4 regions of the Streptomyces sp. NPDC051662 genome follow, and region 3 is predicted to be linked to each of the others. Evidence: riboswitches for the same ligand, from Rfam matches in the RefSeq annotation. Region 3 holds a riboswitch; each other region holds the start of a gene.
What was found. Region 3 has a riboswitch for cobalamin ahead of AB0M67_RS26645 (ribonucleoside-diphosphate reductase subunit alpha). Riboswitches for the same ligand answer to the same signal wherever they lie in the genome.
Positions count from the first base shown of each region.

Region 1: linked by a shared signal. The riboswitch ahead of AB0M67_RS26040 (CbtB domain-containing protein) and the one ahead of AB0M67_RS26645 (ribonucleoside-diphosphate reductase subunit alpha) in region 3 are both predicted to bind cobalamin.
Region 2: linked by a shared signal. The riboswitch ahead of AB0M67_RS02950 (cobalamin biosynthesis protein) and the one ahead of AB0M67_RS26645 (ribonucleoside-diphosphate reductase subunit alpha) in region 3 are both predicted to bind cobalamin.
Region 4: linked by a shared signal. The riboswitch ahead of cobN (cobaltochelatase subunit CobN) and the one ahead of AB0M67_RS26645 (ribonucleoside-diphosphate reductase subunit alpha) in region 3 are both predicted to bind cobalamin.

Region 1 is NZ_JBFAZD010000016.1:167,437-174,307, forward strand. Features, by position in the region: gene cbiT (precorrin-6Y C5,15-methyltransferase (decarboxylating) subunit CbiT) at 1-644, opposite strand, end outside; gene AB0M67_RS26015 (hypothetical protein) at 892-1,284, shown strand; gene AB0M67_RS26020 (TetR/AcrR family transcriptional regulator) at 1,361-2,023, opposite strand; gene AB0M67_RS26025 (NAD(P)H-binding protein) at 2,117-2,542, shown strand; gene AB0M67_RS26030 (NAD(P)H-binding protein) at 2,542-2,751, shown strand; gene AB0M67_RS26035 (CbtA family protein) at 2,870-3,685, opposite strand; gene AB0M67_RS26040 (CbtB domain-containing protein) at 3,707-3,940, opposite strand; cobalamin riboswitch at 3,981-4,149, opposite strand; gene AB0M67_RS26045 (histidine phosphatase family protein) at 4,266-4,955, shown strand; gene AB0M67_RS26050 (SpoIIE family protein phosphatase) at 5,080-6,871, shown strand, end outside.
Region 2 is NZ_JBFAZD010000002.1:51,856-58,726, forward strand. Features, by position in the region: gene AB0M67_RS02930 (hypothetical protein) at 1-1,086, opposite strand, end outside; gene AB0M67_RS02935 (class II aldolase/adducin family protein) at 1,180-1,842, opposite strand; gene AB0M67_RS02940 (inorganic phosphate transporter) at 2,019-3,302, shown strand; gene AB0M67_RS02945 (hypothetical protein) at 3,334-3,561, shown strand; cobalamin riboswitch at 3,763-3,895, shown strand; gene AB0M67_RS02950 (cobalamin biosynthesis protein) at 3,931-4,989, shown strand; gene AB0M67_RS02955 (cobyric acid synthase) at 4,986-6,584, shown strand; gene AB0M67_RS02960 (putative cobaltochelatase) at 6,613-6,871, shown strand, end outside.
Region 3 is NZ_JBFAZD010000017.1:74,101-80,971, reverse strand. Features, by position in the region: gene AB0M67_RS26665 (sugar ABC transporter substrate-binding protein) at 1-610, opposite strand, end outside; gene AB0M67_RS26660 (GntR family transcriptional regulator) at 900-1,664, shown strand; gene AB0M67_RS26655 (DUF3311 domain-containing protein) at 1,809-2,066, shown strand; gene mctP (monocarboxylate uptake permease MctP) at 2,063-3,697, shown strand; cobalamin riboswitch at 3,824-3,966, shown strand; gene AB0M67_RS26645 (ribonucleoside-diphosphate reductase subunit alpha) at 4,118-6,508, shown strand; gene AB0M67_RS26640 (ribonucleotide-diphosphate reductase subunit beta) at 6,508-6,871, shown strand, end outside.
Region 4 is NZ_JBFAZD010000016.1:151,128-157,998, reverse strand. Features, by position in the region: gene AB0M67_RS25985 (precorrin-2 C(20)-methyltransferase) at 1-349, opposite strand, end outside; gene AB0M67_RS25980 (precorrin-8X methylmutase) at 346-1,008, opposite strand; gene cobG (precorrin-3B synthase) at 1,005-2,480, opposite strand; cobalamin riboswitch at 2,590-2,744, shown strand; gene cobN (cobaltochelatase subunit CobN) at 2,778-6,431, shown strand; gene AB0M67_RS25965 (FtsX-like permease family protein) at 6,451-6,871, opposite strand, start outside.

The sequences.
Region 1 (6,871 bases), on a different contig from region 3:
GCCCACTCCTGGGCGGGGGCCTCGACATGACGCTTGTCCGCGCCGAGTCGTTCCAGTACGTGCATCCGGCTCGGGCCGTAGCCGCGCTCGGTCAGCAGTGCCGCCACCTCGGCGGGCGTCGCCGCGCCCGCGCTGAGCACCAGGACCCGCCGGCCGTCGTGCAGGGCCGCGGCCAGCAGTTCGGTGGGGCGGCCGACGAGCGTGACCACCTCCGTGTCCTCCACCGGCCAGCCGAGCCGGGCGCACGCGTACGAGACGGACGACGGATGCGGCAGCACGCGCAGCGCGCCGGCCCGCCGGGCGTCCGTGCCAGGGGGCTCGGAAAGGACCTCGGACAGGGTCTCGGACAAAGTCTCGGACAGGACCTCGGACAGGGTCCGCCCGATCCCGTGGAACATCGGGTCCCCGCTGGCCAGGACCGCGACCCGGCGCCCGGCGTGGGCGGCGAGCAGCCCGGGCACGGCTGGCCGCAGTGGCGACGGCCAGGGCACCCGCTCGCCCGCGCACTCGCCGGGGAGCAGGGCGAGTTGCCGGGGGCCGCCGATGAGTACGTCCGCCTCGCGCAGCGCGGCCCGCGAGCCATCGGGCAGCCCCGCCCAGCCGTCGGCGCCGATCCCGACGACAGTCACGGGCAGCACCGGCATCGGCACCCGGGGCACGGAGGGCCGGGGCCCGTCGGGTCCGGTGGGCGCGTCGGGTCCGGTGGGCGCGGAGGGCTGGGCGTGGCTCACTGCCGTACACCTCTGAACTGGGGGAAGACCGAATCCGCACTCTACTGGCCGTCCCCCGGACGAGATGCGGGAGACCCTTACCTATGGAACCTTGAGGTGACCACCACGGCCGCCGGCCGGCACCGGCCCCCGGCCCGTCTCCTCACCGAGGGAGCGCCCCATGACGGCCAAGAGGGCACTTGCTACCGGATGGACGGTCTTCGCCGCGGTTCTGATGATCTTCGGCGGCGCGATGACGATCCTGGCGGGTATCTCCGCCATCGCCAACGACGACATCTTCCTGGCGACGCGGAACTACGTGTTCTCGTTCAGTCTCATCGGCTGGGGATGGGTCCATCTCATCATCGGCGCCATCATCTTCCTCGCGGGCTGCGCGCTGTTGAGAGGCGCGGTGTGGGCGCGCGTGGTCGGTGTGATCCTGGCGGGTCTCGGCGCGCTCTCGAACTTCCTCTGGATCCCGCGCTATCCGCTGTGGGCCCTCGTGCTCCTCGCCATCGACCTCTTCATCATCTGGGCGCTGTGCGCGGGCGACCGGCGCCGCTCCGAGCGATGAGCCCGGAGACGGGCTGAGCCGAAGCCCCCCTGAGCCGAAGCCCCGCCGAGCCGGATCACGGGCCCGGCGGCGCGGATCACCGGCCCGGCGGGGCGATGCCCGTAAGCAGCGCCCGTACGGTCTCCCGCGCGAAATCCGCCTCGCTCTCCGGGCGCAGAACGCCCTCCGGTGGTTCCGGGGCGAAGAACAGGCCCAGAAAGGCCCGGTGGAAGCAGGCGCCGACGAGAAGCAGCGCCGCCGCGTCCGGGTCGATGTCCGGGGAGACCCGGCCCAGCTCCTGTTCCGCGGCGAGATACGCGGCCACGGACCGGCTCACCTCGTGCGGCCCCGAGCCGTCGAGTCCGAGCCGTTCGCGATGGGCCACGAGCAGGTCGGGGCTGGCGAAGAGGGACGCCGCCATCGGGAACGTACCCCGGTAGAAGAGCACCCCCACCCGGGCCACCTCCTCCAGATGATCCGCCACCTCCCCCTCGCCCACGCGCCCGGGCAGCCGCGCCAGCGCGTCCGTGAAGCGCGGCGCGCGCTCGTGCAGAACGCTGACGAAGATCTCCTCCTTGTCGCGGAAGTGCTTGTAGAGCGCGGCTTCCGAGCAGCCCGCCTCCCTCGCGATCTCCTTCGTCGTCGTGCGCGTCAGCCCCACGGTGCCCATCAGCCGCGCGGCGGCGTCGAGGATGCGCGAGCGCGTGAGGGCGCCGCCGGTCAGGGGCGGCGCGGCGGCTTCTCGGTGCGTACCGGTCATGTCGTACCCGTCATGCCCACCAGCCTACTTTGACAAGTGGGTGAGCGCTCACCCACCATGGCTGGTAAGCGTTCACTCACCCCTGGAGGGGTCATGAAAATCGCTGTGCTGGGAGCCACGGGAGGCGTCGGACGGCAGATCGTCCGCCACGCCCTCGCGGACGGACACAAGGTTTCGGCCGCGGTACGGGACCCGGCCAAGCTGAGGACGGAACACGAGGGCCTGACGGTCGTACGCGCCGACGCCCTCGACGCGGCCTCCCTGACCGAGGTCGTCGACGGGGCCGACGCGGTGCTCTCCGGGATGGGCCAGGCCGGCCGGCACGACCCGCTCAAGCCCGCCTCCACCTCGGCGCGGGCGGCGACCGAGGCGATGGCCGCGACCGGCGCCCGGCGGATCGTCGTGGTGAGCGCGGCGCCGCTGAACCGCTCGGGTCCGGTCAGCCGTGGCTCGCGCGCCGGGTCCTGCTGCCCGGGATGTGGCTGGCGCTCAAAGAGCTGTACACGGATCTCGAACTGATGGAGACGATCCTGCGCGAGAGCGGGCTCGACTGGACGTCGGTACGGCCGCCCCGGCTGACGGACGCCGACGGCAAGGGCACCTACCGCCACGCCGTGGAGGCGGGCCCGGCCGCCAACGCGATCGCCCGCGCGGACGTGGCCCGCGCCATGCTGGACTTCGTCACGGACCGGTCGACGTTCGGGCACGCGGTCGGCGTCAGCGACTGACGGGCGACCGGAGACCGGCCGACGGTCCCCTGACAGGAAACCGGGACCGGCCCGCGCTTCGTGAGCGCGGGCCGGTCCCGGTTCCGTTCCCCGTTCCGTTTCCGTTCCCGGTCCCGGTTCAGCCGGCGGTACGTACCGGTGCGGCAGTGCTGTCGGCCGCCACCGCGGCGGCCTGCCGCCTCGGCCGGAGGGCCCGCTCCGCCAGCGCCCCGAAGATCAGCCCGAAGGCTGTCCAGAGCAGCGCCTGTACGGCGATCGACGCCAGCCGGAATTCCCAGAGCAGGGCGGCCGGGAACGTGGCCGGAATGGCATCGGTGTTGGCGGGCAGGACCAGACAGGCCACCACCACGGCGACGACATAACCGCCACCGGCGGCGACCGCCGCGTTCCAGTTGCCCAGACGCGGCGCGAGCCTTCTCCCCGCGATGACCGCGACAACCGCCAGCAACACGCTCAACACGATCATCAGGAAGAACAGCGTGGTGCGCTTGCCGATGGTGTCCGGGTCGCCGACCGCGGGCGGGTTCGCCGGATACTTCAGGAACGGCACCAGATAGACGGTGGCGAAGGCGGCCCCGGCGAGCAGCGCCGCGGTCACCCTCGGACCGAACCGGCCGATCCTGCCCAGACAGCCGGCGAAGACCAGCGAGGCGATCCCGCCCAGGGCCACCCCGTACACGAGGACGCCGGTGGCCAGCCCGAAGGTCGACTGCACCGGCCGGCTGACCAGTTCTTCCTCCTCTTCTTCCGCGCCCTGCTGGGTGGCTTCCCCGCCGTGCTGATGCGCGGACGCGGAGTGGGCCTCCTCCTGCGCGATGGAGGCCCGTACCGAGGGCTCACCCGCCACATAGGCCAGCGCGAACGCGCAGAGTCCGGCGAGGACGCCCGCGATCATGCCGCGGACGAGGAGGGTTCTGACGGTGGAGGCATGCATGCGCGTGATCTCCGTCGGTCGTCAGTGGCAGGGGAAGCCGAGGAGATGACGGCCGTCGTGGACCCACTCGTGCACGTCCGCACCGGAGAACACCGACGTGGCGCCCTGCTCCGCGCCGACGAAATAGAGCAGCACCAGCATCAGGGTGCCGACGAACACGGCCCAGGGCAGCACCGCGCGGAGCGGAAGGGGGGTGACAGCGGTGCCGGCGGCACCGGTGGATGCAGCGGCCGGGGGCGCTATGGACTGCGCCATGACACAACCTCCTTGGGGAACTCGCGTCCCGTTCAGTGGAGCTCGAACGACGGCATCCGGGTCTGACTCACCGGGACCCCCGCCGCGCTGATACGCGACCGGCGCCCGGCTTACAGTGGCGCGACCGTGCCGGATTCCCACCGGACTTCCGTTCCGCCGTCGTTATTTCGACGTGAAGGTACCGCGATCCCGGGGACCGGCCAAGAGGACCTTTTCCCGGAACGTGCCGGAACACGGCCGGAACCCGGCGGGAACACGGCCAGAACCTGCGGAAACACGGCCGGAACCCGGCCGGACCGAGCCAGAACCAAGGAGCGAGGACCGTATGACCACCCGGCTCATGCTCATCTCACCGGCCATGAACCCGGCCCTGCGGGAGGCCCGCTTCCCCCACGCCGAGGAGCCGGCCGACGGCGGGCTGGACGCCCTCGGGCTGCGGCAGGCCGAAGCCGTACGGGAGACCTTCCCCGTCACCACCACATACGTCTCCCCCTCCCCCCGCTGCCGGCGCACCGCCGAGGCCCTCGGCCTGGACGCGAAGCCGCTGCCCGCCCTCGCACCCTGCGCCATGGGCGGCTGGCAGGGCAGGACCCTCGACGAGGTGGCCGCCGCGGAACCGCACGCGCTGGCCTCCTGGCTGTCGGACCCCGCGTCCGCCCCGCACGGCGGCGAATCCCTGCTGACGCTGCTCGCCCGCGCCGCCCACTGGCTCGACGCGCTGGGCGGCGACACTCATGGCGACGGCACCTCTGACGACAGCACCCCTGGCGACAGCACCTCTGACGACGGCACACCGCGCGACCGCACCCCGCGCGGCGGCGGCACGGCGGGGGGCCGCGTCATAGCCGTCGCCGAGCCGGACATCATCCGCGCCTGCGCGGTCCACGCCTTGGGCGCAACTCCCGCGGCCTTCTGGCGGATTGACGTACGCCCCCTGACCGCCACCGAACTCAGCGGGCGGGCCGGCCGCTGGAACCTGCTCAGCGGCCGACCGCTCCACAGCGCCACCCCCTGAGGCTGTCGCCATAGCCCCCGGCGCTCCCCGGCGCTCCCCGGCGCCCCCGGCACTCTCCGGCGGCGCCCACGCCCGTTCGCCTTGTGAAGACAGCCGGTGTAGATGTAGGTACATGGCCGGACATATGGGTCGATCCTGGGCTCGGGCCCTGGCTGCCCGCTCCGGCCGACGCCCACGGAGTCGGTGGCGTCGTCCGTCGTGGCTGAACGTCCGCACGCTCGCCGGGCAGGTCTTCATCCTGCAACTGGTGATCGTGCTGCTGCTCATCGGGTCCTCGCTGATCTCGCTCCTCCTGGTGTCCAGGCGCGACACCGAACAAGAGGCACGCAACCGCTGCGTCTCCGTCGCCACCGCGTTCGCGAACTCCCCCGGAATCGCGCCCGCCCTGCGGGCACCCGACCCCTCCGCGATCCTCCAGCCACGGGCGGAGGCGGTACGCAAAGCCTCCAGCGTCGACTTCGTCGTCGTACTGAACACGAAGGGGATCCGGCTCACCCACCCCAATCCCGCGCGCATCGGGGAGCACTTCATCGGCACCATCGGGCCGTCGCTGAAGGGCCGCACCATCACCGAGACCGTCCCGGGGACCCTCGGTCCCTCCGTACGGGCGGTGACCCCCGTCAAGGACGCGAGCGGAAAGGTGATCGGCCTCGTATCGGCCGGGATCACCATCGAGAAGGTGAACAGTCTCGCCAACCGCGAGATCCCGATCGTCCTGGGCGCCGCCGCCGCCTCGCTCGCCCTCGCCACCGGCGGCACGGCGCTGGTGAGCGGCCGGCTGCGGCGTCAGACCCATGGGCTGGAGCCCGTCGAGATCGCCCGTATGTACGAGCATCACGACGCGGTCCTCCATGTCGTACGCGAAGGGGTGCTCATCGTCGACGGCGACGGCCGGCTGGTACTCGCCAACGACGAGGCGCGCCGTCTCCTCGACCTGCCCCCGCACCCGGAGGGCCGCCCCGTCACCGAACTCGGTCTGGACTCCCGGATGGCCGAGCTGCTGGCCTCGGGACGCCGTGCCACCGACGAGGTGCTGGCGACAGGAGAGCGGCTGATCGCGGTGAACAACCGCTCCACGGACCGTGACGGAGGCCCGCCCGGCAGCGTGGCGACGCTCCGCGACTCCACCGAGCTGCGCGCGCTCACGGGCCGGGCGGAAGTGGCGCAGAAGCGCCTCAAGCTCCTGTACGACGCGGGCGTGGAGATCGGCACCACCCTCGATGTGACCCGGACCGCCGAGGAGCTGGCGCAGGTGGCGGTCCCGCGGTTCGCCGACTTCGTCACCGTGGATCTGGCGGAGGCCGTACTGCGCGGTGAGGACCCGGCGTCGGTCACCGCCTACTCCGAGCTGCGCCGTACGGCCCTGGTCGGCCTCCCCGACGACCACCCCTTCTATCCGCTGGGCGCGCGGTTCACCTACCGCCCCACCACGCCGCAGGCATGGAGCCTGAGGAGCGGGCGCGGGACCGTCGAGCCCGATCTCGCCCGGGCAGGCGGCTGGAAGTCCCAGGAACCGGAGCGGACGGCCCGGGTCATCGAGTACGGCGTCCACTCCCTCGTCACGGCCCCGCTGCGCGCGCGGGGCATCCTCCTGGGGGTCGTCATCTTCTGGCGCGCGGAACGGCCGGAGCCCTTCGAGGAGGAGGACGTGTCCCTCGCCGAGGAACTGGCCAACCACGCGGCGGTCTGTATCGACAACGCACGCCGCTACACCCGCGAGCACGCCATGGCGGAGACGCTCCAGCGCAGCCTGCTCCCCCGGCGGCTGCCCGAGCAGAGCGCCCTCGATGTCGCCTACCGGTACTTGCCCGCCGAATCGGGGGTGGGCGGCGACTGGTTCGATGTCATCCCGCTGCCCGGCGCCCGCGTGGCCCTGGTCGTGGGGGATGTCGTCGGACACGGCCTGCTCGCGGCGG
Region 2 (6,871 bases), on a different contig from region 3:
GCCGGCCGGGTCCGCGTTCCACATGGCGGCGTGCGGGGCGTGCGCGACGGCGTGCAGGCTGATCAGACCCGAGCGGTGGGCGGCGAGTTCGCGGGAGGGGTTCCAGGACGCGAGGGTGTCGTCGGGGCCGTGGAAGATCAGCGTCGGGATGTTCAGGTTGCCGGGGTCGGCGGCCTGGCGCAGCCGGTCACCGTCGAGACCGGCCCTGCCCTGGGCCGACCTGACCGCGAGCGGCAGCAGCGGCGCGGGGATCCGGCGGGCGGTGGCCAGCGCCCGCAGGGTGGCCGCCGAGTCCAGCACCGGCGAGTCGAGCACCAGCCCGGCGATCCGGGCGCGGAGCGCGGAGCCGGCCGCCGCGCCCAGGGCCATCGAGGCGCCGGTGGACCAGCCGTGCAGCACCACGCGCTCGGCGCCGTACCGGACCGCGTAGCGGAGCGCCGCGTCGAGGTCGCGCCATTCGGACTCGCCGAGGTGGCCGAGGCCGTCCGGGGAGCGGGGCGCCCCGGGATCGCCGCGATAGGCGAGGTCGAGTACCGGAAGTTCCTGTTCCGCCAGGAACTCCATGATGTTCATGGGGTGCTCGCGGGTGGTGCCGAGGCCATGCGCGGTGATCACCCAGGTGTCGCGCACCCCGGGCACGAACCAGGCGGGCAGCGGCCCGAGTTCGCCCGGGATCGTCACGTCCTTGTGGTCGAGGCCGAGCGCGGAGGTCGGATCGCCGCTGTGGACCTGCGGGGTGAGGCGTACGCGGGAGCCGGGGACGAGCGAGCCGTGGCTGACGCGCTCCAGCCGGCGCACCACGGTGTCCGCGGCGTGCTCGACCTCGTCGAGAACGGGCCCGACGACGGCGTGGACGCCGGGGCCCTCGATCCCGTACGTACCGGGGCGCAGGGAGGCGAGACAGCGGGTCAGCGTGATCTGTCCGGCGGCCGTGGCGTGCACGGTGAGCCGGGGGTCGCCCGGCAGCGGATGGCCCGGTGGCGTCTTGAGCGCGGCGTCGCTCGCGTACCGGCCGGCCGCGAACGCGGCCGCGCCGACGCCGATCAGTGTGGAGACGGCCGCTGCCGTCGCTTTGGCGGGGCGCACGTTCCCAGTGTGGTCACCCCCGCCGGGCTCGGCCAGTCGGCGGCGTCCGCCGGAGTGCCGGGGCCCTGCCGAACGCCCTGCCGAACGCGCTGGTCAGCCCCGCTGTCCATACCCCTTCAGCCGCTGTCCGACCTCGTCGAGCTGGGCCTCGGTCAGCAGCGTGGGGGTACGGCCGGGCAGCGCGCTCGCGGTGAGCCAGAGCCGGCACATCCACTCCAGCTGGGCCGTGCGGTCATAGGCCTGGGCGAGGCTGTCGCCGTAGGCGACCGTGCCGTGGTTCTGGAGCAGACAGGCGTTGCGGTCGCGCAGGGCGTGGAGCATCTGGGCGGCCAGTTCGTCCGAGCCGTAGAGCGCGTAGGGGGCGACCCGGACCGGGCCGCCGTGGGCCGCCGCCATGTAGTGGATCAGGGGCAGTTCGGTGACGAGGGTGGAGACGGCGGTGGCGTGCACCGCGTGGGTGTGCACCACGGCCTTCGCGGAGGTGTTCCGGTAAACGGCGAGGTGCAGCGGCAGCTCACTCGTAGGGATGAATTTTCCGAGTACCTGACGGCCGGCCAGATCGACACCGACGGTGTCCTCGGAAGTGAGCTGGTCATACGGGACACCGCTCGGCGTGACGAGGATCAGCTCGCCGATCCGTACCGACACATTGCCGGATGTGCCGACGACGAGCCCTTCACCTGCTGTTCTCCGGGCAGTCGTGATGAGTTCACGCCAGGCCCCGGCTATCGCGTCCTGGCTCTGCTGATCAGTCATAAGAGAATCCTGTCAGGCGGACATAGCGGCGCGCAGGGCGCTCCGGCAGAACGGGCGGGCGATTTCTCCACACATGGGGACACCGCGAAGACGAGCCCAGTTCATCTTCCGTTTACCCGGACTCCTTACGTTCACCGAGGCCACTGACGTCAAAAGATTGCCTGGGTCCTGGGTCAATGGAACACATCACGCTGCTGCTCGCGATCGTGATCGTGACGGCTCTCGTGTTCGATTTCACGAACGGCTTCCACGACACCGCGAACGCGATGGCGACCACCATCTCGACCGGGGCCCTCAAGCCCAAGGTCGCGGTGGGCATGTCCGCCGTCCTGAATCTCGTCGGCGCGTTCCTGTCCGTGGAGGTCGCCAAGACGATCTCCGGCGGACTCATCAACGAACAGGGCATCAGAACGGAAGTGATCTTCGCGGCGCTCGTCGGCGCCATCCTGTGGAATCTCTTCACCTGGCTGCTCGGCCTGCCGTCGAGCTCCTCCCACGCGCTCTTCGGCGGTCTGATCGGCGCCACGCTGATGTCGGTCGGCGCCTCCGGGGTCAACGGCGGCGTCGTCATCACCAAGGTGCTGATCCCCGCGCTCGCCGCGCCGGTCGTCGCCGGTCTCGCGGCGCTGCTCGCGACGAGGCTGACGTACCGCATCGGGCGCCGTACGGACGACAAGGCGACCGCCAAGGGCTACCGCGCCGGGCAGATCGCCTCCGCCGGGCTCGTCTCGCTCGCCCACGGCACCAACGACGCGCAGAAGACCATGGGTGTCATCACCCTCGCGCTCGTCACCGGCGGCGTCCTCGCCCCCGGCTCCAACCCCCCGATGTGGGTCATCGTCTCCGCGGGACTGGCGATCGCGCTCGGTACGTATCTCGGCGGCTGGCGCATCATCCGCACCATGGGCACCGGCCTCACCGATCTCCGTCCGCAGCAGGGCTTCGCCGCCCAGACCAGTGCCGCGACCGTCATCCTGGCCTCCTCGCACCTGGGCTTCTCGCTCTCCACCACCCAGTCGTGCTCCGGCGCCGTGATGGGCGCGGGCCTCGGCCGCAAGGGCGGTGTGGTCCGCTGGTCGACCGCGACCCGGATGTTCATCGCCTGGGGGCTGACGCTGCCCGCCGCGGGCCTGGTCGCCGCCGGGGCCGAGTTCCTCACCGGCCAGGGCACCTGGGGCATCGCGGTCGTCGCCGTCCTGCTCGTCGGGATCTCCGGGGCGATCTGGCTCGCCTCGCGCCGCCGCCCCGTCGACCACACCAATGTCAACGAGAGCGGGGCCGGAGCCGCCGGCGCGACGGAGGACGCCGGGACCGGCGAGCCCGCGGGCGTCGTCACCAGCGCCATCGCGGCCGTCACCCCGCCGCCCACGGCCGCTGCCGCGCAGGAACTGTCGACCACCATCCCGGCCCCGGGCCCCCCGGACCCCGCGGGCGAGCCCGCGCGAACCGCCACGGTGTAAGTACCGCCACGGTGTAAGGAAGAGAAACCGCATGAACATCGACTGGGCAGCACTCGGTTCCGTCTTCGGGGTCAGTCTCGTGGCCACCGTCGCCCTCGTGGGCCTGTTCACCCTCGGCATCGTGGGCCTCGCCAAGCAGGAGTCGGCGAGCACGCGGGGCGCGACGGGCTCCGTGGCGCTGGCCCGTACGGGCGCGTACACCTGCTTCGCGCTCTGCGTGGCGGCCGTCGCGTACGGGATCTATCTGATCGTCGCCTGACCGGCGACCGGTGACCGGGCGACCGGAACACCCGGACCACCACACCCCCGGCCGGCCCGGGCGCGTCCGTCACGCGCCCGGGCCGGCTCCGTGCCGCCCACGGGACGGGCGTGCCGTGTGGGGCTCGGCACACTGTCCCGTCGCTGGTCAGGGATGAGTTGACGGGTGTTCGCGGGGCGTGGTGGACTTCCGGGGCCATTGAGGTCCTGTCCGGTAGGAGAGGGCCCAGGCGACGGCAGAAGAGGAAGCCGGTGCGAATCCGGCGCGGTCCCGCCACTGTCACTGCGAGCCCCGTCTCCAGGAGCCAGGAACTCTCGCCGCCGCATCACGTCGAGCCGGGGCGCGGACCCTGAGTGAGGACATTTCGCCATGCCTGGCCGCCGTTCGGCCGTCGTGCGCGGCCGGGGTCCGGCCGCCGAGCGTGATTTCGCCTACGGCGCCGCCGTGGGTCTCCTGGGCGACCGGTTGTTCGGCGATCCGCGCCGGGGCCATCCCGTCGCCGCGTTCGGCCGGGCGGCGAAGGCCGTCGAGCGGACGCTGTGGCGCGACCACCGGGGCTGGGGCGCGCTGCACACCGCGGTCTGCGCCGGAGGAGCCGCCGGGATCGCGGCGCTGGCCGCCCGGGGCGTACGGGACCACCGCACCGCCTCCGTGGCACTGACCGCCGCCGCCACCTGGGCCGTGGTCGGCGGCACTTCACTGGGGCGGGAGGCACGGGCCATCGGCGCGGCGCTCGCCGCCGGGGACGTCGAACGGGCCAGGGAGCGGCTGCCTCATCTGTGCGGCCGTGACCCGCAGGCGCTGGACGGACAGCAGATCGCGCGGGCCGTCGTGGAGTCGGTCGCGGAGAACACCTCCGACGCCGTCGTGGGCGCGCTGGTGTGGGGGGCGGTGGCGGGGGTGCCGGGGCTCGCCGGGTTCCGGGCCGTGAACACGCTGGACGCGATGGTGGGTCATCTCTCGCCCCGTTACCGCCGGTTCGGCTGGGCCTCGGCCCGGCTCGACGATGCCGTGGGATGGCCGGGCGCCCGGCTGACCGCCGTACTCGCCGGGGCGCTGGCCGGCGGAGTCGACGGCGATCCGCGCGCGGCCCTGCGGGCGGTACGGCGGGACGCCGGCAGGCATCCGAGTCCCAACGCGGGCCCGGTGGAGGCGTCGTTCGCCGGCGCGCTGGGCGTACGGCTGGGCGGGACACTCGCGTACGGCGGACGGGTGGAGCACCGGCCCGTACTGAACGGCGAGGGGCGGCCGGTCGAGGTCGCGGACATCGAGCGGGCCGTACGGCTGTCGCGCCGGGTGACCGGGGCCGCCCTCGCGGTCTGTGTGGCGGGCCGGTTCGGATTCGGCGCGATACGCCGTACGCCAGGCGCGATACGCCGTACGACAAGCGCGGGCCGTACGACAAGCGCGGGAAAGGGACGTGGATGAGCCGGGGCGGGCGCGGCGGGGGGCTGCTGATAGCCGGCACGACCTCCGACGCGGGCAAGAGCGTGGTCACGGCGGGGATCTGCCGCTGGCTGGTGCGCCGTGGGGTGAAGGTCGCGCCCTTCAAGGGGCAGAACATGTCGCTGAACTCGTTCGTGACCCGCGAGGGCGCGGAGATCGGACGGGCCCAGGCGATGCAGGCGCAGGCCGCCCGGGTCGAGCCGACGGCGCTGATGAACCCGGTCCTGCTGAAGCCCGGCGGTGACCGCACCAGCCAAGTGGTGCTGATGGGGCGGCCGGTGGGGGAGATGAGCGCCCGGGGTTACTTCGGGTCCGGGCCCTCGGCGGAGCCGCGACCGGGCGAGGCGTCCGCCGGAAGGACCCCGCACGGGCGGGAAGCCCTGCTCGGTCCCGTCCTGGAGTGTCTGGAGCGGCTGCGCGGCACCTACGACGCCGTGATCTGCGAAGGGGCGGGCAGTCCCGCGGAGATCAATCTGCGCCGTACCGACATCGTGAACATGGGCATCGCGCGGGCCGCGCGGCTGCCGGTGGTGGTGGTCGGGGACATCGACCGGGGCGGCGTCTTCGCCTCGTTCTTCGGGACGACCGCGCTGCTGTCCCCCGAGGACCAGGGGCTGATCGCGGGCTATCTGGTCAATAAGTTCCGGGGCGATGTCTCGCTGCTCGAACCGGGTCTTGAGATGCTCCGCGGGCTCACCGGGCGGTCCACCTTCGGCGTACTGCCGTTCCGGCACGGTCTGGGCATCGACGAGGAGGACGGGCTGCGCGTCTCGATGCGCGGCGCCGTACGCGAGTCGCCCGCGGCTCCCCCGTACGGCGAGGACGTGCTGCGGGTCGCGGTCTGCGCCGTACCGCTGATGTCGAACTTCACCGATGTGGACGCGCTGGCGGCGGAGCCGGGGGTCGTCGTGCGGTTCGTGGACCGGCCGGAGGAGCTGGCCGACGCCGATCTCGTGGTGGTGCCCGGCACACGCGGCACGGTCAAGGCGCTGGCGTGGCTGCGCGAGCGCGGGCTCGCCGACGCGCTCGCCCGGCGGGCCGCCGAGGGGCGTCCCGTGCTGGGGATCTGCGGCGGCTATCAGATCCTGGGCGAGCACATCGACGACGAGGTGGAGTCCCGGGCGGGCGCGGTGCCCGGCCTCGGACTGCTGCCCGTACGGGTGCGGTTCGCCCGCGAGAAGACCCTCGCCCGACCGGTGGGCCTGGCCCTCGGTGAGGCGGTGGAGGGGTACGAGATCCATCACGGCGTCGCGGAGGTACGGGGAGGCGACACCTTTGTCTCCGACGCGGACGGGCGCGCGCTGGACGGCTGCCGGGTGGGGGCCGTCACGGGCACGCACTGGCACGGGGCGCTGGAGAGCGACGCGTTCCGGAGGCGGTTCCTGACGGAGGTGGCGCGGACGGCGGGCCGGCGTTTCGTCCCCGCGCCCGGCACGAGCTTCGGCGCGCTGCGGGAAGAACAGCTCGATCTGCTCGGTGACCTCATCGAGGAGCACGCGGACACGGACGCGCTGATGCGCCTGATCGAGGAGGGCGCGCCCGAGGGGCTGCCCTTCATTCCGCCGGGAGCGCCATGACGACCATCTTCGAAGGAGCGATCAGCATATGAGCACCCCTTTTCCGTTCACCGCTGTGGTGGGGATGGACGATCTGCGGCTCGCCCTGTTGCTCAACGCGGTGAGCCCCGCCGTCGGCGGTGTGCTCGTCCGCGGTGAGAAGGGGACGGCCAAGTCCACGGCCGTACGCGCCCTTTCCGCGCTGCTGCCGGAGGTGCCGGTCGTCGCCGGCTGCCGGTTCAGCTGCGATCCCGTCGCACCCGATCAGCGGTGCCCGGACGGGCCGCACGGGACGGCGCCGGGTACGG
Region 3 (6,871 bases):
AGTAACGGCCCGGCAGATAGAGCGGCGAGAACGCCTTGTCCTTGCCGTACTTGGCGCCGACCTTGTCGAGCGCCGTGGTGAGCTCGGCCTCGGTGGTGGGCAGCTGGTCCGAGCCGGTACCGGCCTTGAACATGTCCTTGTTGTAAATGGCCACACGCGCACCGGCGTAGTAGGGCACGCAGTACTGCTTGCCCTCGAAGGAGCAGGTGTCCTTCAGACCCTTGATCCAGGTGTCCGAGTTCTCGTACTTCTTGGGGTCGATCTCGCCGAGCGCACCGTTGAGGATGTACGTCATGGTCTCGGTGTTGCCGAGCTCGACGACATCGGGGTACTTGTCGCCGGCCAGCGCCGCGTCGAGCTTCTTGGCCTTGTCCGCCCACTGCTGGTACTGGACCTTGACCGTCACGTTCGGATACTTCGTCTTGAACTGCGCGTTGACATCCTTGACCAGCTCCGGCCAGGTGCTCTGCGCGTCCGACATGAGCCAGACGGTCAGCGTCTCCTTACGGTCCTTGGGATCCTTGGACGCCGAGCCTTCATCCGAACCACACGCGGCAATACCGACCATCATGCCCGCGACGCCGACCGTCGCGATGAGCTTGCGCTTCACGCCACCCTCCTCAGGGATGCCTGCAACCCCTGCCCACCGCGAAGACCGCGAAGACTTACGACGAGTACTGCTGGGGCTGGGACCTGGTCTTTAATGGTTTAGACCAGTACGGGGAGCTTGGCCTAGACCTTTAGGGGTGTCAAGGGTGTATAAGAAGGGCAGTCGTGTCCGTTATCGGACCGACACCTGAGGCAGGGCGACGACCCGTGGCCGGACCGTGCCACCATGTGAGCCGCGACAGACGGAGGAGCCGGTGACGGCAGCAGCACAGGAGTCGGGAAGGCAGACCATGGCCACGGACGGGGGCGGTACGGAGACCGAGAGCGGCCCCGCCACCCGTACCGCACGCGTACCCAAGTACTACCGGTTGAAGCGCCACTTGCTCGATATGACGGAGACGCTGCCGCCGGGTACACCGGTGCCTCCGGAGCGCACGCTCGCCGCCGAGTTCGACACCTCGCGCACCACCGTGCGGCAGGCGCTCCAGGAGCTGGTGGTCGAGGGCCGGCTCGAACGCATCCAGGGCAAGGGCACGTTCGTCGCCAAGCCCAAGGTCTCGCAGGCGCTCCAGCTCACCTCGTACACCGAGGACATGCGGGCCCAGGGCCTGGAGCCCACCTCGCAGCTGCTGGACATCGGCTATGTCACCGCCGACGACACCCTGGCGGGGCTGCTGGACATCACCACCGGCGGGCGCGTGCTGCGGATCGAGCGGCTGCGGCTGGCCAGCGGCGAGCCGATGGCCATCGAGACCACGCATCTTTCGGCCAAGCGCTTCCCCGCGCTGCGCCGTTCGCTCGTCAAGTACACCTCGCTCTACACGGCGTTGGCGGAGGTGTACGACGTACGTCTGGCCGAGGCCGAGGAGACCATCGAGACCTCGCTGGCCACCCCGCGCGAGGCCGGGCTGCTCGGTACGGATGTCGGGCTGCCGATGCTGATGCTCTCGCGGCACTCACTGGACGCGGCCGGTGAACCGGTGGAGTGGGTACGGTCCGTCTACCGCGGCGACCGCTACAAGTTCGTGGCCAGGCTGAAGCGCCCGGCCCACTGACGGCCGCCGCCGGCGACCGCCCGCGCACCCCTGTTCGCATACCGTTGATGTAACGACATTCGGACAGGGGCTTACGCTGACCAGCGCCTTCGCTTAGATTTCCTGCTCATTACCACAGGCGATCAACGAGGGAACGGAGCCGCGGTGTCAGAAGTTCCGGAAGAGAAACCGCCCCCCACGGTCACCCCGGCGCGGGTGATCATCGCTCTCTGCCTCCTCGCGCCCTTCGTGGCGATGCTCTGGGTCGGGTCCTACGCGAAGATCGAGCCGACATTCATCGGCATCCCCTTCTTCTACTGGTACCAGATGCTCTGGGTCCCGGTCTCGGCGGTGCTCACGATGACCGCCTACCAGCTGTGGAAGCGTGACCAGCGCTCCCGCGAGGGAGGTGCGTCGAAATGAAGGACGGCGTGAACGGCGTCGCACTCGCCGTCTTCATCTTCTTCTTCGTGGCCGTTACCGTCATGGGGTTCCTGGCGGCTCGCTGGCGCAAGGCCGCCAATGAGAACAGCCTCGACGAATGGGGCCTCGGCGGACGGTCGTTCGGCACCTGGGTCACCTGGTTCCTGCTCGGCGGCGACCTCTATACGGCGTACACCTTCGTGGCCGTACCGGCGGCGATCTACGCGGCGGGCGCGGCCGGCTTCTTCGCCGTGCCCTACACGATCCTGGTCTACCCGCTGATCTTCACCTTCCTGCCCCGGCTCTGGTCGGTGTCGCACAAGCACGGATACGTGACCACCTCGGACTTCGTGCGGGGCCGGTTCGGATCGAAGGGCCTGTCGCTGGCGGTCGCCGTCACCGGCATCCTGGCCACGATGCCGTACATCGCGCTCCAACTCGTCGGTATCCAGGCGGTGCTGGACGTGATGGGCGTCGGCGGCGGCGAGAACACCCACTGGTTCATCAAGGACCTGCCGCTGCTGATCGCCTTCGGTGTGCTCGCCGCGTACACCTACTCGTCGGGGCTGCGGGCGCCCGCGCTGATCGCCTTCGTCAAGGACACGCTGATCTACATCGTGATCGTCGTGGCGATCATCTACATCCCCATCAAACTGGGCGGGTTCGACGACATCTTCGCCAAGGCGGGCGACGCCTTCGCGCAGACCAACCCGGCGACCGGCCAGCCACGCGGCGCCCTGGCGCCGGGCGAGGCCGGGCATTGGGGCTATGCCACGCTGGCGCTCGGTTCCGCGCTCGCGCTCTTCATGTATCCGCACTCCATCACGGCGACGCTCTCCAGCCGCAGCCGCGAGGTGATCCGGCGCAACACCACGATCCTGCCGCTGTACTCACTGATGCTGGGCCTGCTCGCGCTGCTCGGCTTCATGGCGATCGCCGCCGGAGTCAAGGTGGAGAACGGACAGCTGGCGATCCCGCAGCTCTTCGAGACGATGTTCCCCGACTGGTTCGCGGGGGTGGCCTTCGCGGCCATCGGCATCGGCGCGCTGGTGCCGGCCGCGATCATGTCGATCGCCGCGGCGAATCTCTTCACCCGCAATATCTACAAGGACTTCATCAAGCCGGACGCGACCCCCGCGCAGGAGACCAAGGTCTCGAAGCTGGTCTCGCTGCTGGTGAAGGTGGGCGCGCTGGCCTTCGTCCTGACCATGGACAAGACCGTCGCGATCAACTTCCAGCTGCTGGGCGGGATCTGGATCCTCCAGACGATGCCGGCGCTGGTCGGCGGTCTCTTCACCCGCTGGTTCCACCGCTGGGCGCTGCTCGCGGGCTGGGCGGTCGGCATGGTCTACGGCACGGCCGCGGCGTACGGCGTGGCCAGCCCGACCCAGGCGCACTTCGGCGGCTCCTCCAAGGAGATCCCCGGGCTGGGTGAGATCGGCTACATCGGCCTCACCGCGTTCGTGCTCAACCTGGTGGTGACGGTGGCGCTCACCTTCGTCCTGCGCGCGGCCAAGGCTCCGGAGGGCACGGACGAGACGAGCCCGTCCGACTACACGGCGGACGCGGGCGACCCGGGCGTGAAGGCCGAGCTCCCGGCAGCGACATCGGGCGGCCCCGGCGGCCACTGAACGGCCGGCGCCCGGCTCGACGGGCCGTCGGATCCCTGGGAAAGACAGGGATCCGGCGGCCTTTTCGCTGTCCGCGCGGGCCCGAACGTAATGACGCACGACACAACATCTGGGGGGTGGTTCCCGAGCCAGCCCCCACATGTATGCTCGACCTCGCTGTCGACGCAGGGGAATCCGGTGCGAATCCGGAACTGTCCCGCAACGGTGTGATGTGGTGTGCTTTGCCATACCCACGAGTCCGAACACCTGCCGACAGTGCGTCCGGTTCGACCGAATCGGACGCCGAGACGTCCGGGCCTCGTGGATGGGCCGGTGGGCGCCGTACGCCGTGCCGCCCGGATCCGGGTCGTACGGTCCGTACCGCGAGAAACAGCCCGCTCCCCTCCCGACGGTCCAGAGCCGAGCGAGGGAGAGCACCACGTGACCATCGCGCCAGCCGATCCGGCTTCAGGCATCTCCGAGGCCGCCGCGCGGGCGGCCGACGGACCCGGGACCGCACTGCTGCGGACCCTGACGGACCTGACCGCCGATCTGCCCGACACCGACCCCGGAAGAGTCGCCGCCGCGGCGCTGCGCGGCCGTAACGCCCGGTCGGACGAGGCCGAGCTGCGCGAGCTCGCCACCGAGTCGGCCGCGGGGCTCATCTCCGAGGACCCCGCCTACTCCCGGCTCGCGGCCAGGCTGCTGACCCGCACCATCGCCGACGAGGCCGCGGGCCAGGGCGCCGTGGCGTTCTCCGCGTCGGTCGCCGTCGGCCACCGCGAGGGCCTGATCGCGGACCGTACGGCCGCCTTCGTCACGCTGCACGCCGACTCCCTCGACGCGCTCATCGACCAGGAAGCCGACGACCTCTTCGGCTACTTCGGGCTGCGGACCCTCTACAGCCGCTATCTGCTCCGCCATCCGATCACCCGCCAGGTCATCGAGACCCCGCAGCACTTCATGCTGCGCGTGGCCGCCGGACTGGCCGAGGACGAGAGCCTCCGCGCGCTCGACGAAGTCGCCGCGCTCTACCGGCTGATGAGCCGGCTGGACTACCTCCCCTCCTCCCCCACCCTCTTCAACTCCGGTACGCGCCACCCGCAGATGTCCTCCTGCTACCTGCTGGACTCCCCGCTGGACGAACTGGACTCGATCTACGACCGGTACCACCAGGTGGCGCGGCTCTCGAAGCACGCGGGCGGCATCGGCCTCTCGTACTCCCGTATCCGTTCGCGCGGTTCACTGATCCGGGGCACCAACGGACACTCCAACGGCATCGTCCCGTTCCTGCGCACCCTCGACTCCTCGGTCGCCGCCGTCAACCAGGGCGGCCGGCGCAAGGGCGCGGCCTGTGTGTATCTGGAGACCTGGCACGCGGATCTGGAGGAGTTCCTGGAGCTGCGCGACAACACCGGCGAGGACGCGCGCCGTACGCACAATCTGAATCTCGCGCACTGGATCCCGGACGAGTTCATGCGCCGGGTCGAGTCGGACGGCGTCTGGTCCCTGTTCTCCCCCGTCGATGTGCCGGAGCTGGTCGACCTGTGGGGCGACGCGTTCGACACGCGGTACCGCGAGGCGGAGGCCGCCGGCCTGGCGCGCAGGACGATCCCGGCCCGCGAGCTCTACGGCCGGATGATGCGTACCCTCGCCCAGACCGGCAACGGCTGGATGACCTTCAAGGACGCCTCGAACCGTACGGCGAACCAGACCGCCGAGCCCGGCCGCGTCGTCCACTCGTCCAATCTCTGCACGGAGATCCTGGAGGTGACGGACGACGGGGAGACCGCCGTCTGCAACCTCGGTTCCATCAACCTCGGTTCGTTCGTACTGGCCTCGGGCGACCTCGACTGGGAGCGGCTGGACGAGACCGTCCGTACGGCCGTGACCTTCCTCGACCGGGTCGTGGACATCAACTTCTACCCGACCGAGCAGGCCGGCGCCTCCAACGCGAAGTGGCGCCCGGTGGGCCTGGGCGCGATGGGCCTCCAGGACGTCTTCTTCAAGAAGCGGCTGCCCTTCGACTCCGCCGAGGCCGCGGCCCTCTCCACGAAGATCGCCGAGCGGATCATGCTCGCCGCGTACGAGGCGTCCTGCGCGCTCGCCGAACGCAACGGCCCGCTCCCCGCCTGGTCCGAGACGCGCGCCGCGCGCGGGGTGCTGCACCCCGACCACTACGACGTGGAGCTGAACTGGCCGGAGCGCTGGGACGCGCTGCGCGCCCGGATCGCCACGAGCGGTATGCGGAACTCCCTGCTCCTCGCGATCGCCCCGACGGCGACGATCGCCTCGATCGCGGGCGTCTACGAGTGCATCGAGCCGCAGGTCTCCAACCTCTTCAAGCGCGAGACGCTCTCCGGGGAGTTCCTCCAGGTCAACTCGTACCTGGTGGACGAGTTGAAGCGGCTCGGCGTCTGGGACGCGCAGACGCGCGAGGCGCTGCGCGAGTCGAGTGGCTCGGTGGCGGGCTTCGACTGGATCCCGGCGGAGGTGCGTGAGCTGTTCCGTACGGCGTGGGAGATCCCGCAGCGCGGTCTGATCGACATGGCGGCGGCCCGTACGCCGTTCCTCGACCAGAGCCAGTCGCTGAACCTGTTCCTGGAGACGCCGACCATCGGGAAGCTCAGCTCGATGTACGCGTACGCCTGGAAGAAGGGCCTCAAGACGACGTACTACCTGCGCTCGCGCCCGGCGACACGGATCGCGCGGGCGGCGCGGGGATCGTCGGAGACCCGGCCGGCGTCCGTGCCCGTACCCGCGCAGGCGGTCTCCGAAGAGGCGATCGCCTGCTCCCTGGAAAACCCCGAGTCCTGCGAGGCCTGCCAGTAATGACCACCGAGACGACCGTGACGAACGCCAAGAACCTCCTGGACCCGGGCTTCGAGCTGACGCTGCGGCCCATGCGCTACCCGGACTTCTACGAGCGCTACCGCGACGCGATCAAGAACACCTGGACGGTGGAGGAGGTCGATCTGCACTCCGACGTCGCCGACCTCGCCAAGCTCTCCCCCGGCGAGCAGCACATGATCGGCCGGCTGGTCGCGTTCTTCGCGACGGGCGACTCGATCGTGTCCAACAACCTGGTGCTGACGCTGTACAAGCACATCAACTCCCCCGAGGCGCGGCTCTATCTCTCCCGCCAGCTCTTCGAGGAGGCCGTACACGTCCAGTTCTATCTGACGCTGCTCGACA
Region 4 (6,871 bases), on a different contig from region 3:
CGTCCAGATGGGCGGCGAGCCGGGCGGCCGACTCGGCGTAGAACTCGTCCATCGCGCCCTGATAGCCGCCGGGGTGGTCGGTCGTCCCGGTGGTGACCGGGTAGACCAGCGGCTCCTCGATGTGGTCGGGGCGCAGATGCTCGGCGGCGATGGACCGGGCTATGGACCGGCCGTGGCGGGCGCTGTGATACGCGATCACATCGGCCTCGGCGATGATCCGTACGGCCCGTACGGTCATCAGGGACGGGTCTCCCGGCCCCAGACCGACCCCGTACAGCCGGCCCACGCCCGGGCCGGCGTCCGCCAGGACTCCCGCGCCCTGCTCATCCGTGGTGCTCCGGGCGGTCATTCTTCCTCGCTCGCGATCGCGTTGACGGCCGCGGCGGCGAGGGCGCTGCCGCCCCGCCGTCCCCGTACGACCAGGTGTTCCAGGCCGGAGAAGTGTCCGGCGAGCGCGTCCTTGGACTCGGCCGCGCCGATGAAGCCGACCGGCACGCCGATGACCGCCGCCGGGCGCGGGGCGCCGTCCTCGATCATCTCCAGCAGCCGGAAGAGAGCGGTCGGCGCGTTGCCGACGGCCACCACCGCGCCCTCCATCCGGTTCCGCCACAGCTCCAGCGCGGCGGCGCTGCGGGTCGTCCCCAGCTCGGCGGCGAGGGCGGGCACCGACGGATCGGAGAGGGTGCAGACGACCTCGTTGTCCGCGGGCAGCCGCTTGCGGGTGACCCCGCTGGCGACCATGGCCACATCGCACAGCACGGGCGCTCCCGCGCGCAGCGCCTCGCGGGCGCGGATCACCACCCCGGGGCTGAAGGCGAGGTCACGCACCAGGTCGACCATGCCGCAGGCGTGGATCATCCGCACCGCGACCTGCGAGACCTCGGCCGGCAGCCCGCTGAGATCCGCCTCGGCGCGGATCGTGGCGAAGGACTGGCGGTATATCGCCGCGCCGTCCTTCTCGTACTCGAACCCTCTGGGCACTGTGGACACCGTGGTCTTCTCGCTCATCTCGTCAATGGGGTCGTGCGTGCCGCCGCAACCGCGTCGGCGAGTTCCGGTGCCGGTTCCGGTTTCCGTTCCGGTTCCGGTTCCGGTTCCGGTCCTGTGGTGGTGGCGTTCGGGACATCTCCCCGTACCTGTGCCTGTTTCTGTACGTGAACCTGTTTCTGTACGGAGATGTCGTAGCGGCCCTCGCCCTTCGCGACCACATCCACCCAGCGGCCCTGCGGATGGCCGCAGCGGCGCGCGCACCCCGACCAGTACACGGGCAGTCCGCCCGAGCCCGGGGACCCGGCATGGGACACGGCCGCCGCCGCGTCGGACCGTACGTCCGCCAGCGCCTTCGCGCAGCCGGGCCTGCCGGTGCAGGCGCCGACCCCGTACCAGGGGGAGTCGGGGTCGGTGATCAGCCCGGCCGTACGGAGCCGGTCCAGGGCATCGCCGGCCGCGGCCGGGGCCACCCCCGGCACGATCACTCCGCGCCACGGGGTCACCCGCAGCGGTCCGTTCGCCTCCGCCGCGAGCAGCCGCCACCGCGCCACGCTCAACCGGCCGAGGCGCGCGTGGACGGAGAGCGCCACGGTCCCGTCGGGCGACCGTACGGAACCAGGAGTAGGAGGCTCCCCTTCCGGTTCCGGTTCCATGTCCCGCGCGGGCGCGTTCATGTCCCGCGCGGGCGCCTCCGTCGCGTACTCCGTCGCGATCCCGGCGTCCGCCAGCGCCGCCCGTACCGCCGCGTCCAGCCCCCGGCCGTCCTCGGCGGGCAGTTCCCGTACCCGCCAGGCCCCCGAGCCGCTCGCCTCCGCCAGCGTGAGGAACGTCTCCGCCGCCAACAGGGCCGCGCGCGGGGCGTCCTCGGGGGCCACACGGGGACCCGACCGGTTTGCCCCGGTCCGTACGGAAACCGAGCCGTCCCGGTGTGCGAGCAACGTCACATCGGCGCCGAGAGCCGCCACATCGCCGCGTCCGTCGTCCAGCGCGAAGAGAAACCGCCCGGAGAGGGCCGCGGCCCGCACGCTCGCACAGAGCAGTCCGTCCAGCTCGCGCGCCCACGACTGGACGTCCGCGGACGGCAGTTCGTCCAGCCCGGCCAGCGGTGACGCGACGATGTTCCGTACCCGCTCGTGTGTCTCCGAAGGCAGCAGTCCGGCCTCGTGCAGCAGCCCGGCCAGTTCCGTGCCACGGCTTCCGTCCAGGCCGCGCAGCTGCACATTGCCCCGGGAGGTGAGGTCCAGATGTCCGTCGCCGAGCCGCTCCGCCGCGTCCGCCAGCGCCTCCGCCTGACGGGCCGTCAGAAGCCCGGCGGGCAGCCGCAACCGGGCCAGCCGTCCGTCGTCCGCGGTGTGCAGCCGCAGCGCGCCCGGGCAGGCGTCGCCGCGCTCCCGCAGAGGGGCCCGTACGGACTCCCGTACGGCGGCCCGCGGGGGCGCTTCGTCCCGGTTCACGGGTGTTGGCGAGGTGGGCGGCATGGCGGCGAGCATACCCACGTACCCACACCCGCTCCCGTCCCGCCGTCCGGCCGCCGCCGCTCCGTACCACCCCCTGTACCGGCCCGGGTTCCGGGCGCCCTCCCCCGCCCGTGACCTCAGCACTTACTATGCAGACGACGGCCTGCCCAGGCCCGTCAACGCCAGCGACGGCGTCATGGGGAGGAAGCCCGGTGCGAACCCGGCGCGGTCCCGCCACTGTGAGTCCGGCAGCAGCCGGACGAGCCAGGAACTCCCGCCGTCCTCCACACCTCGCCCGGGGCGCGGACCCCGAGGAAGGCCAGACGCCGCATGCTTCTGCTCCTGTCGACGTCCGACACCGATCTGCTGAGCGCCCGCGCGGCGAACGCGGCGGGCGGGCCCGTCCCGTACCGCTTCGCCAACCCCGCCCGGCTCGCGCTCGACGAACTGCCCTCGCTGCTGGAGGGCGCCGACCTCGTGGTCGTACGCCTCCTCGGCGGGCTGCGCGCCTGGCAGGACGGGATCGATCTGCTGCTCGCGGGCGACCGGCCGGTCGTGGTCCTCACCGGTGAACAGGCACCCGACGCCCAGCTGATGGAGGCGTCGACCGTCCCCATCGGTATCGCGGCCGAGGCGCACGCCTATCTCGCGCACGGCGGTCCGGCCAATCTGGACCAGCTCGCGCGGTTCCTCTCCGACACGGTCCTGCTGACCGGCCACGGCTTCGAGCCGCCCGCCGCCGCGCCCACCTGGGGCCGGCTCGACCGGCGCGTCAGGCCGCCCCGCTTCGGCCGTCCCGGACACAGCGTGGGGGAGTTGGCCCCGACCGTCGCCGTCCTCTACTACCGCGCGCACCACATGAGCGGCAACACCGCCTTCGTGGACACGCTGTGCTCGGCGATCGAGGACGCGGACGCCCGGCCCCTGCCGATCTTCGTCTCGTCCCTGCGCGCGCCCGAGCCGGAGCTGCTGGCCGCGCTGCGCGAGGCCGACGCGATCGTCACCACCGTGCTCGCCGCCGGCGGCACCAAGCCCGCCGAGGCGTCGGCCGGCGGCGACGACGAGGCGTGGGACGCGGGCGCCCTCGCCGCGCTCGACGTACCGATCCTCCAGGCCCTCTGCCTCACCGGCAGCCGCGCCACCTGGGCCGAGAGCGACGAGGGGCTGTCCCCGCTGGACGCCGCCTCGCAGGTCGCGGTGCCGGAGTTCGACGGCCGCCTCATCACCGTCCCGTTCTCCTTCAAGGAGCTGGACCCTGACGGTCTGCCGGTCTACATCGCCGACCCCGAGCGGGCCGCCCGAGTGGCCGGGATCGCCGTACGCCACGCCAGGCTGCGGTATGTCACGAACGCCGACAAGCGCGTCGCGCTGGTGCTCTCCGCGTACCCGACCAAGCACTCCCGTATCGGCAACGCGGTCGGTCTCGACACCCCCGCCAGCGCGGTGACCCTGCTGCGCCGACTGATCCAGGAGGGCTACGACTTCGGCTCAGAGCCCGTCCCCGGACTGGCCTCGGGCGACGGCGACGAGCTGATCCACGCCCTCATCGAGGCCGGTGGCCATGACCAGGAGTGGCTGACCGAGGAGCAGCTCGCCCGTAACCCGGTCCGTATCCCGGCTGCCGACTACCGGCGGTGGTACGGCCAACTCCCCGCCGAACTGCGCGAGTCGGTGGAGCGGCACTGGGGACCGCCGCCCGGCGAGATGTTCCTGGACCGCAGCCGGGCCGCCTCCGGCGGGGACCCGGACGGCGACATCGTGCTCGCCGCCCTGCGGCGCGGCAATCTGCTGATCCTCATCCAGCCGCCGCGCGGCTTCGGCGAGAACCCCATCGCGATCTACCACGACCCCGATCTGCCGCCCTCGCACCACTACTTGGCCGCGTACCGCTGGATCCAGGCCGACCGCGAGGACGGCGGCTTCGGCGCCGACGCGATGATCCACCTCGGCAAGCACGGCAATCTGGAGTGGCTGCCCGGCAAGAACGCGGGGATGTCGGCGGCCTGCGCCCCCGATGCCGCGCTCGGTGATCTGCCGCTGATCTATCCGTTCCTGGTCAATGACCCGGGCGAGGGTACGCAGGCCAAGCGGCGCGTACACGCCACGCTGGTGGACCATCTCGTACCGCCGATGGCGCGCGCCGAGTCGTACGGCGATATCGCGCGCCTTGAGCAGCTGCTCGACGAGTACGCCGCGATCTCGTCCATGGACCCGGCGAAACTGCCCGCGATCCGCGCCCAGATCTGGACGCTGATCCAGGCGGCCAAGCTCGACCACGACCTGGGGCTCGAAGACCGGCCGGACGACGACGGGTTCGACGACTTCCTGCTCCATGTCGACGGCTGGCTCTGCGAGGTCAAGGACGCGCAGATCCGCGACGGTCTGCATGTGCTCGGCGGCGCGCCGGCCGGCGAGGCGCGCGTCAATCTGGTCCTGGCGATCCTGCGCGCCCGGCAGATCTGGGGCGGTACGGCCTCCCTGCCCGGTCTGCGCGAGGCCCTCGGGCTCGACGAGTCGGCCGCCACCCGTACCGACGCCGACGAGACGGAGGAGCGGGCCCGCGCGCTCGTCCGGGCGATGGAGGACGCCGGCTGGGACCCGGCCGCGGTGGCGGGCGTGGCCGCCGGCCTCCCCGAGGGCGTCGCGGCGATCCTCGACTTCGCGGCGCGCGAGGTCGTACCGCGCCTCGCGGGCACCGTCGACGAGATCGAGCATGTGGTGCACGCCCTGAGCGGCGGATTCGTACCGGCGGGCCCGTCCGGATCCCCGCTGCGCGGCCTGGTCAATGTCCTGCCGACCGGCCGCAACTTCTACTCCGTCGACCCCAAGGCCGTACCGAGCAGGCTCGCCTGGGAGACCGGCCAGGCCCTCGCCGACTCCCTCCTCACCCGCTACCGCACCGACAACGGCGAGTGGCCGACCTCGGTCGGGCTGTCCCTCTGGGGTACGAGCGCGATGCGCACCTCCGGCGACGACATCGCGGAGGCGCTGGCGCTGCTGGGCGTCCGCCCGGTGTGGGACGACGCGTCGCGCCGGGTGACGGGCCTGGAAGCGATCCCGCTCACCGAACTCGACCGGCCGCGTATCGATGTCACCCTGCGCATCAGCGGCTTCTTCCGCGACGCGTTCCCGCACGCGATCGGGCTGCTGGACGACGCCGTACGGCTCGCGGCCTCGCTGGACGAGCCCGCCGACGCCAACTTCGTCCGCGCGCACGCCCAGGCCGACCTGGCCGAGCACGGCGACGAACGCCGCGCCACGACCCGTATCTTCGGCTCCCGCCCCGGTACGTACGGCGCGGGCATCCTCCAGCTCATCGACAGCCGCGACTGGCGCACCGACGCGGACCTCGCCGAGGTCTACACGGTGTGGGGCGGCTACGCGTACGGCCGGGAGCTCGACGGCCGCCCGGCGCGCGACGAGATGGAGACCGCGTACAAGCGCATCGCGGTGGCCGCCAAGAACACCGACACCCGCGAGCACGACATCGCGGACTCGGACGACTACTTCCAGTACCACGGCGGCATGGTCGCCACCGTCCGCGCGCTCAAGGGCACGGCCCCGGAGGCGTACATCGGCGACTCGACCCGCCCCGAGACCGTCCGGACGCGCACCCTGGTCGAGGAGACGTCACGGGTCTTCCGCGCCCGTGTGGTCAACCCCCGCTGGATCGAGGCGATGCGCCGCCACGGCTACAAGGGCGCCTTCGAACTCGCCGCGACGGTCGACTATCTCTTCGGGTACGACGCGACGACGGGCGTGGTCGCGGACTGGATGTACGACAAGCTCACGGAGACCTACGTCCTGGACCCCGAGAACCGCGCGTTCCTCCAGGAGGCCAACCCCTGGGCCCTGCATGGCATCGCGGAACGGCTGCTGGAGGCGGAGTCGCGCGGGATGTGGGCGAAGCCGGACCCGGCGGTGCTGGACGCGCTGCGGGCGGTGTTCCTGGAGACCGAGGGGGAGCTGGAGGGGGAGGACTGAGTCCGGGGGCGGCGGCCTGTTACGCGGCGCGTCTCGCGAACTGACGGTGGATGCCGGACAACGGACGTGCCGTCAGTGCCGTGGGAACGCAGACGGCCGCGACCACGGCCGCGAGCACCCCGGCCGTCCAGGGCACATCGAAGGCCGGGAGCGCCGGGCCCCCCGTCCCGGCGCTCAGCGCCGCCGCGAGCGGGACCAGACAGGCCAGCGCGGTGACGGCGGCCAGGGCGATACCGACGACCGCCGCGCCCAGGGCCTCGTACAGCACACAGCGCAGCAGCTGGAACCGGCCCAGGCCCATCGCGCGCAGCTGGGCGCGCTGGGAGTGCCGGTCGCGCTGGGCGAGCGCGCAGGTGTTGGCCGCGGCCAGCAGGGCGTACCCCGAGACCACGGCCACGATCAGCCGGACGGCGAGATCGTCGGCCGGATCGCGGGGGTTG